One region of the Labrenzia sp. R5_0 genome, then DNA from elsewhere that is predicted to be linked to it. Evidence: predicted binding sites of a transcription regulator. Region 1 holds the regulator's gene; each other region holds the start of a gene.
What was found. Region 1 encodes LexA, which represses DNA repair genes until DNA is damaged. Its sites were predicted from a motif close to TGTTCNNNNTGTGTTCNG; they were not measured.
Positions count from the first base shown of each region.

Region 2: a site for LexA is predicted at 1,170-1,187, ahead of J7447_RS00405 (PA0069 family radical SAM protein). Genes of this name have one in related genera too.
Region 3: a site for LexA is predicted at 4,220-4,237, ahead of J7447_RS08280 (single-stranded DNA-binding protein). Genes of this name have one in related genera too.

Region 1 is NZ_JAGHRK010000007.1:125,513-130,640, forward strand. Features, by position in the region: gene J7447_RS27180 (ComEC/Rec2 family competence protein) at 1-2,284, shown strand, start outside; gene lexA (transcriptional repressor LexA) at 2,289-2,999, opposite strand; gene J7447_RS27190 (hypothetical protein) at 3,121-3,924, opposite strand; gene J7447_RS27195 (acyl-CoA synthetase) at 4,017-5,128, opposite strand, start outside.
Region 2 is NZ_JAGHRK010000001.1:80,753-85,880, forward strand. Features, by position in the region: gene J7447_RS00405 (PA0069 family radical SAM protein) at 10-1,122, opposite strand; gene J7447_RS00410 (transporter substrate-binding domain-containing protein) at 1,278-2,120, opposite strand; gene J7447_RS00415 (glycosyltransferase) at 2,490-3,185, shown strand; gene moaB (molybdenum cofactor biosynthesis protein B) at 3,239-3,796, opposite strand; gene J7447_RS00425 (PLP-dependent aminotransferase family protein) at 3,984-5,128, shown strand, end outside.
Region 3 is NZ_JAGHRK010000001.1:1,804,735-1,809,862, reverse strand. Features, by position in the region: gene J7447_RS08295 (zinc ABC transporter substrate-binding protein) at 1-366, shown strand, start outside; gene J7447_RS08290 (L,D-transpeptidase family protein) at 448-2,337, opposite strand; gene J7447_RS08285 (hypothetical protein) at 2,869-3,345, shown strand; gene J7447_RS08280 (single-stranded DNA-binding protein) at 3,407-3,961, opposite strand; gene uvrA (excinuclease ABC subunit UvrA) at 4,546-5,128, shown strand, end outside.

The DNA.
Region 1 (5,128 bases):
AAGGCCAGCGGGCGCTGGTCACACTTATTCTGCTCACAATGCGTCAGCAGATCGTCTTTGGGATTCGCAAGGGCTGTTGTGGTGTGCCTTCGCGTTTGCTGCGGGAATTGGTGTTTACGTTTGGTTGCCTGAAGAACCTTCCTGGGTTCTGTTGGGAGTTCTGGTCGTGCTGGTAAGCGCGGTACTCTGGCGTGTGAAGCTGCGCGGCACGGTGGCGGTTTCCGTCGTTCTCTTCCTGGCATTCTTTGCCGGACTGGCAGCCTCCAGTCTTCGAACGGCATATGTTTCGGCGCCGCGCCTTGCCGAACAGATGAACGCGGATCTGGCTGGCTACATAGAAGAGATTGACAGCGGGGCAGCCGGTCACCGGATCGTGCTGGCCGTTTCCTCGGTCAATGGGCGTCCCGTCGAGGGGGGCGAGTTTCCTGCCAAGGTGCGCTTGCGCGTTCCGGCGGGAAGCGACATTGAAGTGGGGCGCACCGTGAGCGTCAGTGCGCGGCTGTTTCCCCCCGCGGGTCCCGTCTTTCCAGGAGGATACGATTATTCCTTCCGGGCCTTCTTTCAGCAGATAGGTGCGACGGGTTTCAGTTTCGGGTCTCCCGAGGTCATCGAGGCTGAGGAGGCTGGAAATGAATTTCGCCCAGCCGTTGCCGTTGCCAAGCTTCGAATAGACCTCGCGGAGCGTATCAGGGGCAATCTTTCGGAAGGGCCGGAAACCGCACTGATCGTTGCTCTTCTGGTTGGAGACCGCAGCGGAATAACCGAAGAGCAGGAAGAGATTTTGCGGGCCGCCGGACTGGCTCACATTCTTGCAATTTCCGGACTGCATATGGCGCTCTTTGCCGGCGGCGCCTATGGGGCGGTCTTGCTGCTCTTTTCCTTGGTGCCGATCCTGACGCTCAGGTGGCCGGTGCACAAATGGGCCGCGCTTTCAGCTCTTGGTGCTGCAGTTATTTATCTGCTTCTGTCCGGTGGTGCGGTTGCGACGCAACGATCGTTCCTGATGATTGCGATTGTCTTTGTCGGAATTCTGGTGGGGCGACGCGGCCTGACCCTGCGAAGCGTAGCGTTGGCTGGCCTTGTGCTCTTGCTGATTGCTCCTGAGCGGTTGTTTTTTCCCGGCTTCCAGATGTCCTTCGCTGCCGTGATCTGCCTGGTCGCCGTATATGACCTGTGGCGGCAGCGAGATCATTCCCTGTCATCTGGTGAAAGAGTGTCCGGATGGGGCATGGCGACTTGTCTTTACCTCGGCAAGTGGGTTGCAGGGTTGTTCGTCACCGCATTGGTCGCAGGGCTGGCGACCGGCATTATAGGAGCTCATCACTTCAGCCGCATCGCGCCCTATGGCTTAGTCGGCAACTTGCTGGGAATGCCGGTGTTTTCACTTGTTGTGATGCCGATGGGAGTACTTGCATTCGTTCTGATGCCCTTCGGCCTTGCAGTTCTCCCTCTGGCTGTCATGTCTTTCGGAGTTTCACTTCTGTTGAAGGTTGCCTCCTTTACTGCGGCCCTTGATGCCGGCAGCGGAACTTCCGGAAGGCTCGACGGGGCTGCTGCATTGCTGTTGCTATCAGCATTATTTGCCGGATTGTTGGTGCCTGGCAGAAAGCGTGTGCTCGCAGGAGTGCCTCTCGTCGCAGGAATATTGATTGTTCTCACCAGCCGGCCTCCGGATATCCAGATTGCTGCAAGCGGCTCTCGAATAGCTGCCCGCGATGAAACGGGAACTTTGCGTTACGCAGCTAGGGGGAGATCGTTTGCAAGTGATCTCTGGCTGCAGTCGGAAGGAGTGAGGAATGATGCGATCTTGTCGCGCAAGATAAAATCGCCTCAAAGAAATTGCGATGACGACGGTTGTGTCATCAGGGCGTACGTCAATTCTGAGGACGCAGAACGGTTGGATGGCAGGCAATCGTTTCTTGCAATCGCGCAGCCAAAGACATTTGAAGCGTTTCAGCTGGATTGCCGATATGCCGATTTGGTCGTGACCGATCTTGTCGCTCCGGAGAGCTGCGGTGCAGCCCTCGTTCTGGATCACGGTACGCGCACCGAACGTGGCGCCGTCTCCATCTGGCTATCGCCCGGTGATTTCAGCGAGGCCGCAAATGCTACGAGCGGTGCCAGTGCACCGGGCCATCCGCCAAACGAAAATCTGAAAATCGGGAAACTGAAGTTTGCCATCCCGGACCCACCGCGCCCCTGGCATCATCAGGGTACGGTAACGAGAGACAGCCTGCGTCTAGCCGAGCGCGCCTCGGTGGCCGAAGCGCGCGCAGAGGAGTGACTGGTCAATACTGACGAAACAGGGCAACGAGGCGGCCCTGAACACGAACGCGGCCGGGACCGAAGATCCTGGTTTCATATGCCGGGTTGGCTGCTTCAAGAGCGATGGAAGCGCCTTTCTTGCGCAGCCGTTTCAAGGTGGCTTCTTCATCGTCCACGAGTGCAACAACGATGTCGCCACTGTCGGCACTGTCGGTCCGGCGGATAAGAACGGTATCACCGTCCAGAATGCCGGCCTCAATCATGGAATCACCACGAACCTCCAGCGCGTAGTGTTCCCCGCGACCAAGCAGGTCCTGCGGCACTGTGATGGAGTGGCTGTGTGTTTGAATTGCCTCGATGGGCACGCCGGCGGCGATGCGGCCCATGACGGGGATTTCCGTAACACTGGACACCGGCACTGGTGCAGCTTTTTCCGGCTCCGGTTTGCCGAGTGAGCCTTCAATGACTTCAGGTGAGAAGCTGCCTCTTGGCCGTGGAGCGCCCAGGCCGGGTGCGATGGAGTCCGGAAGACGAACAACTTCCATGGCTCTGGCCCGGTTCGGCAGGCGCCGGATGAAGCCACGTTCTTCAAGCGCGGTGATCAGGCGGTGAATGCCGGACTTGGAGCGCAGGTCGAGCGCGTCCTTCATTTCGTCGAAAGACGGCGGCACACCGGTTTCTTTCAGTCTTTCGTGAATGAACATGAGCAGTTCGTACTGCTTGCGCGTCAGCATGTAGGCGTCCCCTGACCGAGAAAACATCTGGTACAAATCAAGAACATGGTACCTGTTCTCATTGTGTTCTGCAAGGGTAAATGTTCTCTTACTGTTCTTGGCTTCGAACAAGTTGCCGTATTCAATCCGTCTCCGATATTGGATTCAGGTCGTCCTTCGATCCGGTCAGGATCAGCAGTTCACAGGTGATCAAAGTCGGCGCGCCACCAGCGGTGAGAATGCCCCGATGCAGTCCACCTTCGAGATCAACGGCGCGGATTGGGACGCAAAGCTCTTGCTCCGGTTTCGCGCCAGCGTTTTCAGTCAGGAGTATCTCGGAGATCAGACCTGTCATCGGCTGGGCGTCGCGGAACGCTGCTCCGGCCAGACTGCCCAGTCCATAGACTTCGTAGGAGGGTGCTTTCAGCTCTTTTGCGAGTTCTTGGATGCTGTCCGTCAGGTCGGCAAACGGAGCGAGTGTGGTGATAAGCGCATTGTAGTCGGTTGTCCGTGACTGTTCGTCATCCTGTTGCACACGAAACAGCGTGAATTCGGTTTCCGGATCCAGCGATGCCACGAACGCTGCGCCTTGCAGGCCGTACCCTTTGATGGCCCCCTGATGCGCAACCTTCAGCGTATGCGGCAGTAAGTGGCCAAGGTGCTCGACTTCTTCCTCATGCCAATAAGCGTGTACATGAGCGAACCATTCACCATCTCGTATCCCGAGAATGGCAACTGCGGACTCAAGCGTTGCGCCTTTCGAGGAGTGCGTGTCGCTGTACCAGGCTGCATGTCGGTCATCGATTGCACAGGCAGGCATCACAAAGTCGAACGCTTCGAGCATCAGCCCGGAAAGATCGAGAACGGCGGAGCTCAGTCCTTGGTGCGTGGCGAAGCGGCCCAGCGTCTCCAGCAAGGGAGTTTGCTCTGCCAGGGAGATTTCCAATGGTTTCGCCAGACATCTGGCATGGGGGAGCCGATTGATGGCACAAGGGCCGGGATGACGAATGTCGGACAGAGATCTGGGGGCGGGCCGTCTCACAACAGGCCTTTCTCGGTCAAATGCTCCCGCACCAGTTTCTTGGTGATCTTGCCATAGGCACTTGTCGGCATTGCGGGAATGAAGAGATAACGTGCAGGCATCTTGTAGCGGGCGATCTTGCCATTCAGATAGTCGCTGAGTTCCTGAGGGTCAGGTGACTTGTCCGGGGCAGCCACACAAACGGCTAGGCCGACTTCGCCCCATTGCCTGTCCGGAATGCCGAGAATTGCGACCTCGGAAATATCCGGATGTGTAAGCAGCACTTCCTCGACTTCCTTCGGGTAGACGTTGGAGCCACCAGAAATGTACATGTCCGACGCTCGGCCTGTCAGGAAGAGGTAGCGCTGTTCATCCATGTGACCGATGTCTCCGGTGCGGAACCAGCCGTTCCGGAAAGACTTCTGGTTGGCGTCTTCGTCTTCCAGATAGCCAGCACAGACTGCCGAACCGATGACGCAGACTTCACCCGTTTCATTGGGGGGCAGGTGATTGCCTTCCTCGTCCTGGATCGAAACCTCTATACCTGTGCGCTCCGTACCGCAGGTGCCGCTGCGTGTCTCAGGTCCATCCTCCAGAAAATGATCCTGTGGCCGTAGCACGGTGATGTTTCCGGTGACCTCGCCAAGTCCGTAGTATTGAACCAGAACGTGCCCCAATTTCTGGAGTGCCAGCTTCTGGTCCTCCCTGTACATGGGAGCCCCCGCATATATGACGTGACGAAGGCTCGAGTGATCGTACTGATCAACAGAAGGGTCTTCCACCAGGCGTTTGACGATTGTGGGAACGGTGAAGAGATTGCTGACCTTGTGTTTTTCGATCAACTCGAATGCAGTCGAAGGATTGAAGCCACCTCCGGGCAGGAGAACATGTGTGGAACCAACTGATAGCTGGGCAATCAGTTGCAACCCTGCACCGTGTGACAATGGAGCTATGACCAGCGACGCATCGCGCTCCGTCGTCCCGGGCAACAGGTCTGCCATGTAGTTGACGCAAACGAATCCGATCTGCCCGTGACTGAGGACAACCGCCTTCGGGCGGCCGGTTGAGCCTGAGGTGAAGAACAGCCAACAGGGATCGTTATAGTCCACTGCCTCGTTCTGCAGGACCT
Region 2 (5,128 bases), on a different contig from region 1:
GATCTGGCTTCAAAACAGGTCCAATTGCACACCGCCTTTTTGCGGCTGGACGAAGGCCTCGGTGTTGAGCTTTCGGCGACGCAGATTGAGGCCAAGACGTTTTGCCCCCAGCGAAAACCGTTTGGCAATCTGGTCGGCATAAGGACCACGGCCGCGCATGCGCTCACCCCATTTCGCGTCATAGTCCTTGCCGCCGCGCATGGCGCGGATCAGGTTCATCACATGGCGGTAGCGGTCCGGACGCTCTCGCAGCAACCAGTCCCGAAAGAGTTCCGACACTTCCAGGGGAAGCCGTAAAAGGATGTAGGCAACCTCCGTCGCGCCATGCTCGGCTGCCGCTTCCAGAACGTTTTCAATTTCGCTGTCTGTCAGGGCTGGGATCACAGGCGCCATCATTACGGACGTGGGAATGCCCGCGTCGGAGAGAGCCCGGACGGCCTCAAGCCTTTTGTGGGGTGCAGACGCACGCGGCTCCATGGCCCGGCAGAGTTTCTTGTCGAGCGTCGTGACCGACAAGGCAACCTTCACCAGATTTCGTTCTGCCAGCCTCGACAGAATGTCGATATCTCGCGTGACCAGGGCTGACTTGGTGACGATCGCAACCGGGTGGGAGCAATTGTCCAGCACTTCCAGGATCTCACGCATCAGCTTGTAGCCGCGTTCCATAGGCTGGTAGGGATCAGTGTTCGTGCCGATGGCGATCACGCGCGGCTGATAACCGGGGCGGGAAAGTTCACGTTCAAGCAACTGTGCGGCATTGGGTTTGGCAAACAGCCTGGTTTCGAAATCCAGGCCCGGAGACAGCCCCATGAACGCGTGGCTCGGTCTGGCAAAACAGTAGATACATCCATGTTCGCAGCCCCGGTAGGGATTGATGGAGCGGTCGAAGGAAATATCCGGCGACTCGTTTCGGGTGATGATTGTGCGCGCACGCTCTTCCTGAACCTGGGTTTTCAGCGGCGGCAGGTCTTCAAGCGTTTCCCAGCCATCGTCGAAACATTCACGAGTTAATTTCTCGAAGCGGCCGGAGGCATTGAGCGCAGCCGCGCGTCCCCGCCGCCTGTGCTCGGCAACGGAGCGAACATCGGGTACAAGGCCGGTTGCGTCGGCTGGTAGTGAAATCTCATCGGGAGGACTGAAGGGCACGCGAGAACGTCCAGGTTACGAAATGGAACATAACAAGAACATTATCACGACGCCAATGCGACGCAAGATGCTGTTTACACCTTGTGGGTTTTGACCTTCAAAAGATGGTGGACTGCAGACCAGGACGGAATTCAGGAACCGCCACGATCATCGTGACCTGGCCGGCGACCAAGGTATTTGATCAGGATCGCATCCAGCGTCCCGTCGGACTGCATCTCGCGAATGGTTTCGTCGTAGCGTCCGGGAAGGCTTTTGATGTCCGGGTAGGTCGAGGCTTTGGCAAAGACGTTGTAGTAGGGCTTCGTTATCAGCGGCAGCGGTAACGTCGCCAACTGGTCCAGCCTCCCGGCCTTCTTTTCCTCGTAGAGCGTGCTGATGGTGTTCATGGGAACGGCGTCCACACGCTTTGCCAGCAGCATGCCGATCTGGAGATTGTTACTGGCGACCGTCTGAAAATCGAGGCCGGCGTTGAGGAACTCCGGCGTATAGGCGAAATCCTGCGTGATACCGATCTGCAGCCCCTTCAGATCGTCGTAGCCTTCGAAACGGATTGTCCCGGCATCTTCGGCGCGGATGAAGAAGCTCCAGCTGATGTCGATGTAGCTTTCGTCTGGATAGTTCAGGTACTCCATCCGGTCCGGCTTCTTGGAAAACAATAGCAGCATGTCCGCCCGTCCGGCGCGCGCTTCCTGTTGGATGCGGGTTCCGGATTCGACCAGTTCCAGCGAATAGGAAAGGCCGAGACGGCGCATGACTTCATCGAGAACTTCGACGTCGATACCCTTGTACACCCCGTCTTCAAGAAACTTGTATGGCTCTTCCGGGGTTGCCAGCACCACGAGGTCTCGGGCCGATGCTGTCCCGGCCAGCAAAGCCAGGGACAGAACAAACCCGGCGAGCCCCATGAAAATTCGGCCGAGCGTCTGCGTCAGGTATCCTGCGCCTGAAGTTGGCTTTTGATCGGGTGTCGTCATGGCGCGATCGCTTGGGTTCTGGTCGAAGTAAGAGCTTTCAGCTTTGGTATGCACTCTTAAGATAACATGAAATCCGGCACTTCCATTTGCCGGAGAGGGGCTATTTTCCTGAAAACCGTCAAATGGATACCGATCGGTTTCACACTGGAGCAACTTTTCACGGCCCTATGACAAATGTGAAAGAGGTACTGCTACAGCTTTCGCCCGGTCTTTTCTTTTCATGCAACCAAAGTAGACATTACCCGGCGATATATATCGCGAAGGTTGGTGGCCGATTATTGGAGTTTGTTAAGAACCCCAACAAAAAAACAGCTCCCGCTTCGTCGGCGACACTCGCACTTTGAAAAAAATCATGTAAAACTTGAGATCATGATCAGCGTCATCATTGCGACAAGAAATTCCGAAACCGAGCTCGTTCACGCGCTTTCGGCCCTGGTGCCGGCAGCTGCAGAGGGCGTTATCCGCGAAGTTATCGTGGTCGATGGTGGTTCGTCGGACAATACCGAGAAGGTTGCCGACGCGGCCGGGTGTGTCTGGATCAGCCGGGGCAATGCTTCCCGCAGCGAACGCCTTGCCTATGGCGCCTCCATGGCGAGCCGGGGCGACTGGCTATTGTTCCTGCGGCCGGAAACGCTTCTGGAAAGCGGCTGGCATCATGAGGCCCAGGCCTTCATCGAGCGGGCAGCCCGTGCCTCCAACGGTCCACGGACCGCCGCAAGCTTCCGCCTTCGCTATGAGGCTTTCGGGCTCAGTGCGCGGGTAAGCGAGTCTTTTGCAGCCTTGCGATCCCAACTGCTTGGCATGCCTTACGGTAACCAGGGCCTGCTGATCTCCAGGCAGTTTTATCAGAAGCTCGGCGGCCATCGGCCGTTGCCGGAGCTGGAAGATCTCGATATCGCCAAGCGTATCGGACGTGGGCGGATGGTGTTCCTGCGGGCTGCCGCGGTCTCTTCGGGTGAAGCCGAGCGGGAAGGGCTGTTTTCCAGGTTCCGCCAGGCTTTCGCACGCTTTTGCGTCGGTACCCTGCGCATTCCAGCGAGTGTTGCCGTCAAGCTGCACGGCTGAACAAGGCACTGCACGGTTCTGGGCGGATACGCTCTTCTTCGGTGTGGTGGCGCTCACGCCTCCCGCAGCTTGCCGCGCTTCAGGTGCTCGTCCAGCCTGGGCATGATCTCCACGAAATTGCAGGGCATGTGACGATAGTCCAGCTGCCATTTCAGGATACCGTCCCAAGCGTCCTTGCAGGCGCCCGGGGAACCGGGGAGCACGAAAATATAAGTCGCCCCGGCAACGCCGCCGGTCGCACGGGACTGGATCGTGGAGGTGCCGATCTTGTCGTAGGAGATCCGGTGAAAGACCTCCGAAAAGCCGTCCATGCGTTTTTCGAACAGAGGCTCCATAGCCTCCGGCGTCACGTCACGGCCGGTAAAGCCGGTGCCGCCGGTCGAGACGATCACATCCACGCCCTTGTCATTGATCCAGCTTTTGACGACCGCCTGAATGGCCGGAACGTCGTCGGTGACGATCTGCCTGTCCGCAAGCGTATGTCCTGCCTTTTCGATCCGGTCCACCAGCGTATTGCCGGAGCGGTCTTCTGCCAGCTTGCGCGTGTCCGATACCGTCAGCACAGCAATGTTGAGCGGAATGAACGGACGGGTTTCATCGAGACGGGACATGGCGAACTCCTTTGCTCTCCAGACATAGGCAATAGCCGCAATGGCTTCCAGAGGCAGCAAGCAAACTGTCGCGGCATTTTGATATTGAAATAAAATTACAAAAAATAACAAGATTGAGACACTTGCAAAAAAGTTAGGTCAGTATTATTGACTTAAATAACCAATCCAAAAATGCAACGAGCCAACAATGACAACCTGGGAAAGCCTATACGCCCGACGCGCCAGCCGCATGCGCGCTTCGGAAATCCGTGAACTCCTGAAACTGCTGGACCAGCCGGATGTGATCAACTTCGCCGGCGGCATTCCCGACCAGGCTCTGTTCCCCGCCGAAGCGTTCAAGGCAGCCTATCAGGAAATTCTGGCAGGTCCGGACGCGGGCCGCGCACTGCAATACGGCATGAGCGAAGGCAGCGCCCGCCTGCGCAACTGGATCGTCAACCACATGCGCCGCCTTGGCGTCGAGTGCGGGCCGGAAAATATTCTCGTCACATCCGGGTCTCAGCAGGGGCTCGATTACATCGGCAAACTGTTCCTGACGGAAGGCGATACCGCATTGGTGCAGTGGCCGACCTATCTGGGCGCATTGCAGGCTTTCAATGCCTATGAGCCCGGTTACGACCGGCTTGACCCTGGAGCCAACCGCCCTGCGGAAGATTATGCGGCAACCGCGCGCGAAAAGGGCGGACGGATCAAGTTCGCTTACCTTTCTCCCGATTTCGCCAACCCCACGGGCCTGACGGTGGATCTGGCCGAGCGACAACGCCTTTTGGCACTGGCCGGAGAACTCTCCTGTGCAGTCATCGAGGATTCGCCCTATGAGGCGCTGCGCTATGACGGCGAACCGTTGCCACCGATGCTGGCGCTTGATTGCGAAGCCTCGGGGGGCATCAACAACGCCCGCACACTATACTGCGGCAGCTTTTCCAAGTCGCTCTCACCGGGATTACGCCTCGGCTGGATCTGTGCGTCGGCTGAAGTCATCTCCAGGCTGGTTCTGATCAAGCAGGCGAGTGACCTGAATTCGCCGGTGCTCAACCAGGAAGCCATGGCCCGGGTCGCCGAAAATGTCTTTGAAGAGCATACGGCAAAGACGAATGCGGTCTACAAGTCCCGGCGCGATGCAATGCTGGCCGCGCTTGAGCGACACATGCCAGCTGGTGTCAGCTGGACCCGTCCGGATGGGGGCATGTTCATTTGGATGACCCTGCCCGAAGGTATGGACGCGGCAACTCTGCTGGAAACCTCCATTGAAACGGTGCGCGTCGCCTTCGTTCCCGGCCGTGCGTTCCATCCGGATGGCACCGGGGCGAACACCCTCCGGCTCAGCTTCTC
Region 3 (5,128 bases), on a different contig from region 1:
ATTTCCGCTGAACTGGCTCCGTTTGCAGACAAAAAGTTCATCGTCTTCCACGATGCCTATCATCATTTCGAACATCACTATGAAATCGAGGCCAGTGGATCGGTTACCGTTTCTCCGGAAGCTCTGGCGAGTGCAGACCGAATTCAGGAAATTCAGGGCAAGATCAGGGACCTCGGCGTAAGCTGCGTTTTTCAGGAACCGCAATTTGACGCAAAGCTGGTTTCGGTTGTTCTGGAAGGCAGCAGCGCTCGGTCAGGTACGCTTGACCCGCTGGGCACCGATCTTGAAAATGGCCCGGACCTTTATCCGCAACTTCTGAAGGGGCTCTCAAGCTCTCTGAAGGAATGCCTCGGTGGCGCTTCCTGATATTGCCTCTTGGAGAGGGCAAACAAAAAAAGCCGCCGGAGGTCACCCCTTCGGCGGCTTTTGTTGTTCTGCTATCCCAGATCAGGACGTTCTGACTTTTTCCCGCTCTGCTTCGGTTTTCTCGATGGCCTTCAACAGATGCATGTCCCTGTCGTAGACGTCGGTATAGAAGGCAACCGTCCCGTCCAGTTCAGGCCACGCCGTAAAGTAGGACACATAAACCGGAATATCGCCGGTCACCTGTTCTTGCTGGTTCTGACCGCCCGAAATACGCGAGCTCACGTAATCCTTGGATTTGCCGAGAACCGCAGCGGCCATGGCCTTCGGATCCTGCAGACGGATGCAGCCATGGCTGTATGCGCGCATATCCTTGTTGAAGAGGTTTTTTGACGGCGTATCGTGCATGTAGATGTGATGCCTGTTCGGGAACAGGATCTTGACTTCGCCAAGCGCGTTCGAGCTGCCCGGATACTGGCGGACGTTGACCGATTGCTGTTTGGAAGCAACCGCGTACCAGTCGACTGCGGAAGACGAAACCTGCCGGCCGCCTGGTGTCGTTACTTCATAACCGGCGCGGTCGAGATAACTCGGGTCGTTGGCCAGTTTCGGCAGCATTTCATTGACAATGATCGAATACGGCACGCCCCAATAGGGATTGTACTCAACGATTTCGATCTTGTCGTAGAAGAAGTTGGTCTGATTGGACTTCTTGCCGACAACCACCCGCATGCTCAATGGAGCTTCGTCAGGCGCGGTATAGGTCGCGGTGAAGGCAGCCTGGTTGATGAAAACCTTGCGTTCGCCGAGCTCTTCGGGAAGCCAGCGGCTGCGCTCCATGGCCAGTTCGACCTTGGCGATCTTCGCCGCGTTGGTTTCGCCGACCATCGCGTTGATGGTGTTCTTGCCGATGATACCATCCGGCGTGAGCTTGGCTTCCTTCTGGAAAGCCTTCACCAGCTTAACGAGTTCCGGAGAATAAAGTTCAGCGCCATCATAGGCAGTCAGCGTCTCTTCGTGAGCCGACTTGAGTTCCTCCGAGCCGTTCTTGGCGATCGCGGCGACGATGTTCTTCATTTCAGGGCTGGATTTGCCAGCCTTCAGGAATGTGCCGGGCGCGATGACGATCTGGTCGGCGTCTTCATCTTCTGCTCGCAGGCGGGCCAACTCTTCGGTCAGCTTGCGGAAATGTTCACTCTGAGGCTGCGCTTTGGCAACTGCTGTTTCGGCATTGGCCGCTGCCTTGAAGCCTTCCAAGGCTGCAACGAGATCGACTTCATGCCTTGGCAGATCGTGATATTCGGAAATCCGGTTCGGATCGACACGGCCGCGCCTGGAATCCAGAACATATGTCAGAACGGCTGCACTCATCTCCATCTCGAACCGCATCGTAGCGGCATCGAGTGCCTCACCTTCAAGACCTTCAGTTACGGGAAGATCGACGACATAGTCTTCCGGGTTCAGCGCAAATTTGCCTGTTTCAGCGAGACTGCTGCGGACCGCGATTGCCTTTTCTGTCGGCTTACCGTCTTTCACCCAGACGAAATCGGGATGCTCACGATAGAATGAAATGACTGCAGAACCCACTTCCGGAAGGACGGTGAGCGACATGTCTTTCAATGCCGGACGCGCCGTGTCGAATGCGGTCAGAACGACCGGAGCCTGTGGCAGGCTATCGCTTTCGGTGCTCGGGGCATCCGTCGTTTCAACGGGCTGGACATCAGGCTTCACCTCGGCGGACTTGATCTCCGACAATTCAGCCAGCGAAACCTTCTTCCAGCTGTCGGCCGTGTAATTGAGGTAGCGCGGCGCAGAGACCTTTGCGGTAACGACCTTCTTGCTAAGATCCTGTTGGCGCTCACGCTCCTGCTGTCGGCGATGCGCTTCCGGATTGAACAGACGCTGGAACAACCCCTGCGCGGAAGCAGGCTCAACCGAGACCAGGTTAAAACCGGAAAAAAGCACCGTCGCCATCAAGCCAGCCCTGAGGGACGTCCCCAGGACAGAACGTTTCGGTTTTTTCCCGGTACATTCGCTCAGTGCCATTGCATTCGCTCGCATTGTCTAAACCCGCTTTTTTTAAATCTTTTCGAACCTGACGCCTTGCCCAAGTCACCAGGGTTTTATTGCTTCCCTGCAAGGATCGAAGGCTGTTCGGCATATCCGCCGAGGATGTTCTACATCCGAGCGTGATATGGCAACGCAGTTACCGTGCAACCGGGCCCCGCGACCCGATTCCCGGAAACTGCGCCCGTAAACCGTTTGATACTATAACAGGGTTCATCAGATGGTTAAGGGGCGCCGTCCTACACAGGTTTGAAATCAGGCGACTGTGACGATTTTGCCTCGTTGCTGACAGTACAGCTGCCCACCATCACGGTGCCAGAAACGGCAGAACTGCGGCTGTTTGGAAAAACTACCTGGCGTGATTGGCATCACGCCGCCTTCTTCGTCAAAGGGGTATCTACGGCTTCACGAGTACGTGAGACATTACCGGAGAGCCAAATGCCGTTTCAATTCAATGTTGGTGACCATTCGTCACCGATCTGGAAATACACAAGTTTCAACTCTTCCCAGTATTCAAAGCTGAAATGGGCCAGAAACAAGCTTTTCAAGATGGTCAAGAACAACCCGGGATGTAATGCCTATTTCCGGACGCTGCCCAAGGGGCGAAGCTTGTCGGACATGATCAACGACAGCTCGATTTGGGTGAATTACGGACCGACCATTTCACCGCTACATGGGGAAATCCACGTTCCTTCAGGGGAAATCGCGGTTGGTGACCGGGCCTTTAAAATGGGCAGGTGGATGGTGCTGGCCACCATCATTCATGAATTCGCGCATCACAACGGCGCCCCGATTACGGGTGGCGACACACGCGCAGAAGAAGCCGTCTATCACTGTGGTCTCGGCAGTGCGAAGGAATATTACGACGGCGTTGATGACCCGAACACGCCTTACGACCCGAACGTCGGCGGTTGATCAACATACCCTGGTGCGCGGCCCCAAAGCATGGGACCGCACCCGGTAGGGCAGAAAAAGATCAGAACGGAATTTCGTCGTCCATAGGGCCGCCACCGCCACCGGACGGACCGCCGTAACCGCCACCGCTGCTGGAACCGCCGCCGTAGCCACCACCGAAATTCCCGCCGGAACCGGAACCACCGCCGCCGAAGCCGCCTCCGCCACCGCCTTGTGAGTCATTGCCGTAATCGGGAAGACCGCCGGATGCACCGCCACCTTCGCCGCGGCCGTCAAGCATGGTCAGGTTGGAGTTGAAGCCCTGCAGCACGATCTCGGTGGAGTACCGGTCCTGACCGGACTGATCCTGCCATTTGCGAGTCTGAAGCTGGCCTTCGAGATAAACCTTTGATCCCTTGCGCAGATATTGCTCCGCAACTTTGCAAAGACCGTCGTTGAAGATCACGACGCGGTGCCACTCCGTCTTTTCACGACGCTCACCGGTGTTGCGGTCGCGCCAGGATTCCGACGTCGCAATCCGGAGATTGGCGATCGGGCGGCCATCCTGCGTACGGCGGATTTCCGGGTCTGCTCCCAGATTGCCGACCAAAATTACTTTGTTGACGCTGCCCGCCATACTGAACTCCTGTTTGTTTTTCGTTGACCCCGCCGACGATGTTCGTGTGCTTCTCCGGCACGTGTCGATAAACGGTCAACGTTGCAAGCTTTGCTGCTAGAAACCAGAACCCTAACGGCACGCCAACAGCTTCGCCGCTATTTTCGCCAGGCTTCACTCATTTTCCACAAGGCAACTCACAAACTGCTGCCTGGTTCATCCGCCTAAAATTCGAGCAAAGTCGACAGACACAATCCTTGATTGCACAAAGTTACAATTTGCTCCACTTTTGTTCCAATCAAGCCCCGATTTTTCTGTCAGGACATTATCTCATGAACTGCGAGGTTTCGGTCACCTATTTCTGCTCGGCTCCTGACGCGGCAATCGTTAATGTACTTGTTTTGTTCTTATCATTTCTGTAAAAGCGATTCAATCAGGCATCGCATCGACGAGTGCCTCTGGCACGATAATGAAAATGCCTCACTGGAAGCTCCGCCCGAAACTGCTATATCGGGGCAAACAGACATCATCGGCAATGGACCATCTTAGCGTATGCGAGAGCAACAATCGTCTTTGGGCGACGCATGCGGTCAGGAAGAACGACAATGAAGACAGCCAAGGGATCGCAGTCGGAAGAAGCCTGGAAGGCGGACCCAACACGGGTCATCAGCATCCGTGGCGCACGAGAGCATAATCTCAAGGGCGTCGACCTGGACCTGCCCCGCGACAAGTTGATTGTCATGACCGGCCTGTCTGGCTCAGGCAAGTCGTCACTCGCCTTCGACACCATATATGCAGAAGGACAGCGGCGGTACGTGGAAAGCCTGTCCGCCTACGCGCGTCAGTTCCTGGAAATGATGCAGAAACCGGACGTCGACCAGATCGACGGACTGTCGCCGGCAATCTCCATCGAACAGAAGACCACGTCCCGCAATCCGCGCTCCACAGTTGGAACGGTTACGGAAATCTACGATTACATGCGCCTTTTGTTTGCGCGTGTCGGCGTTCCCTATTCCCCTGCTACCGGTCTGCCGATCGAAAGCCAGACCGTCAGCCAGATGGTCGATCGCATTCTGGAGCTGGAAGAAGGTGCCCGCCTCTACCTGCTCGCGCCGATGGTTCGCGGCCGCAAGGGCGAGTACCGCAAGGAACTTGCCGAGCTGATGAAGAAGGGTTTCCAGCGCGTCA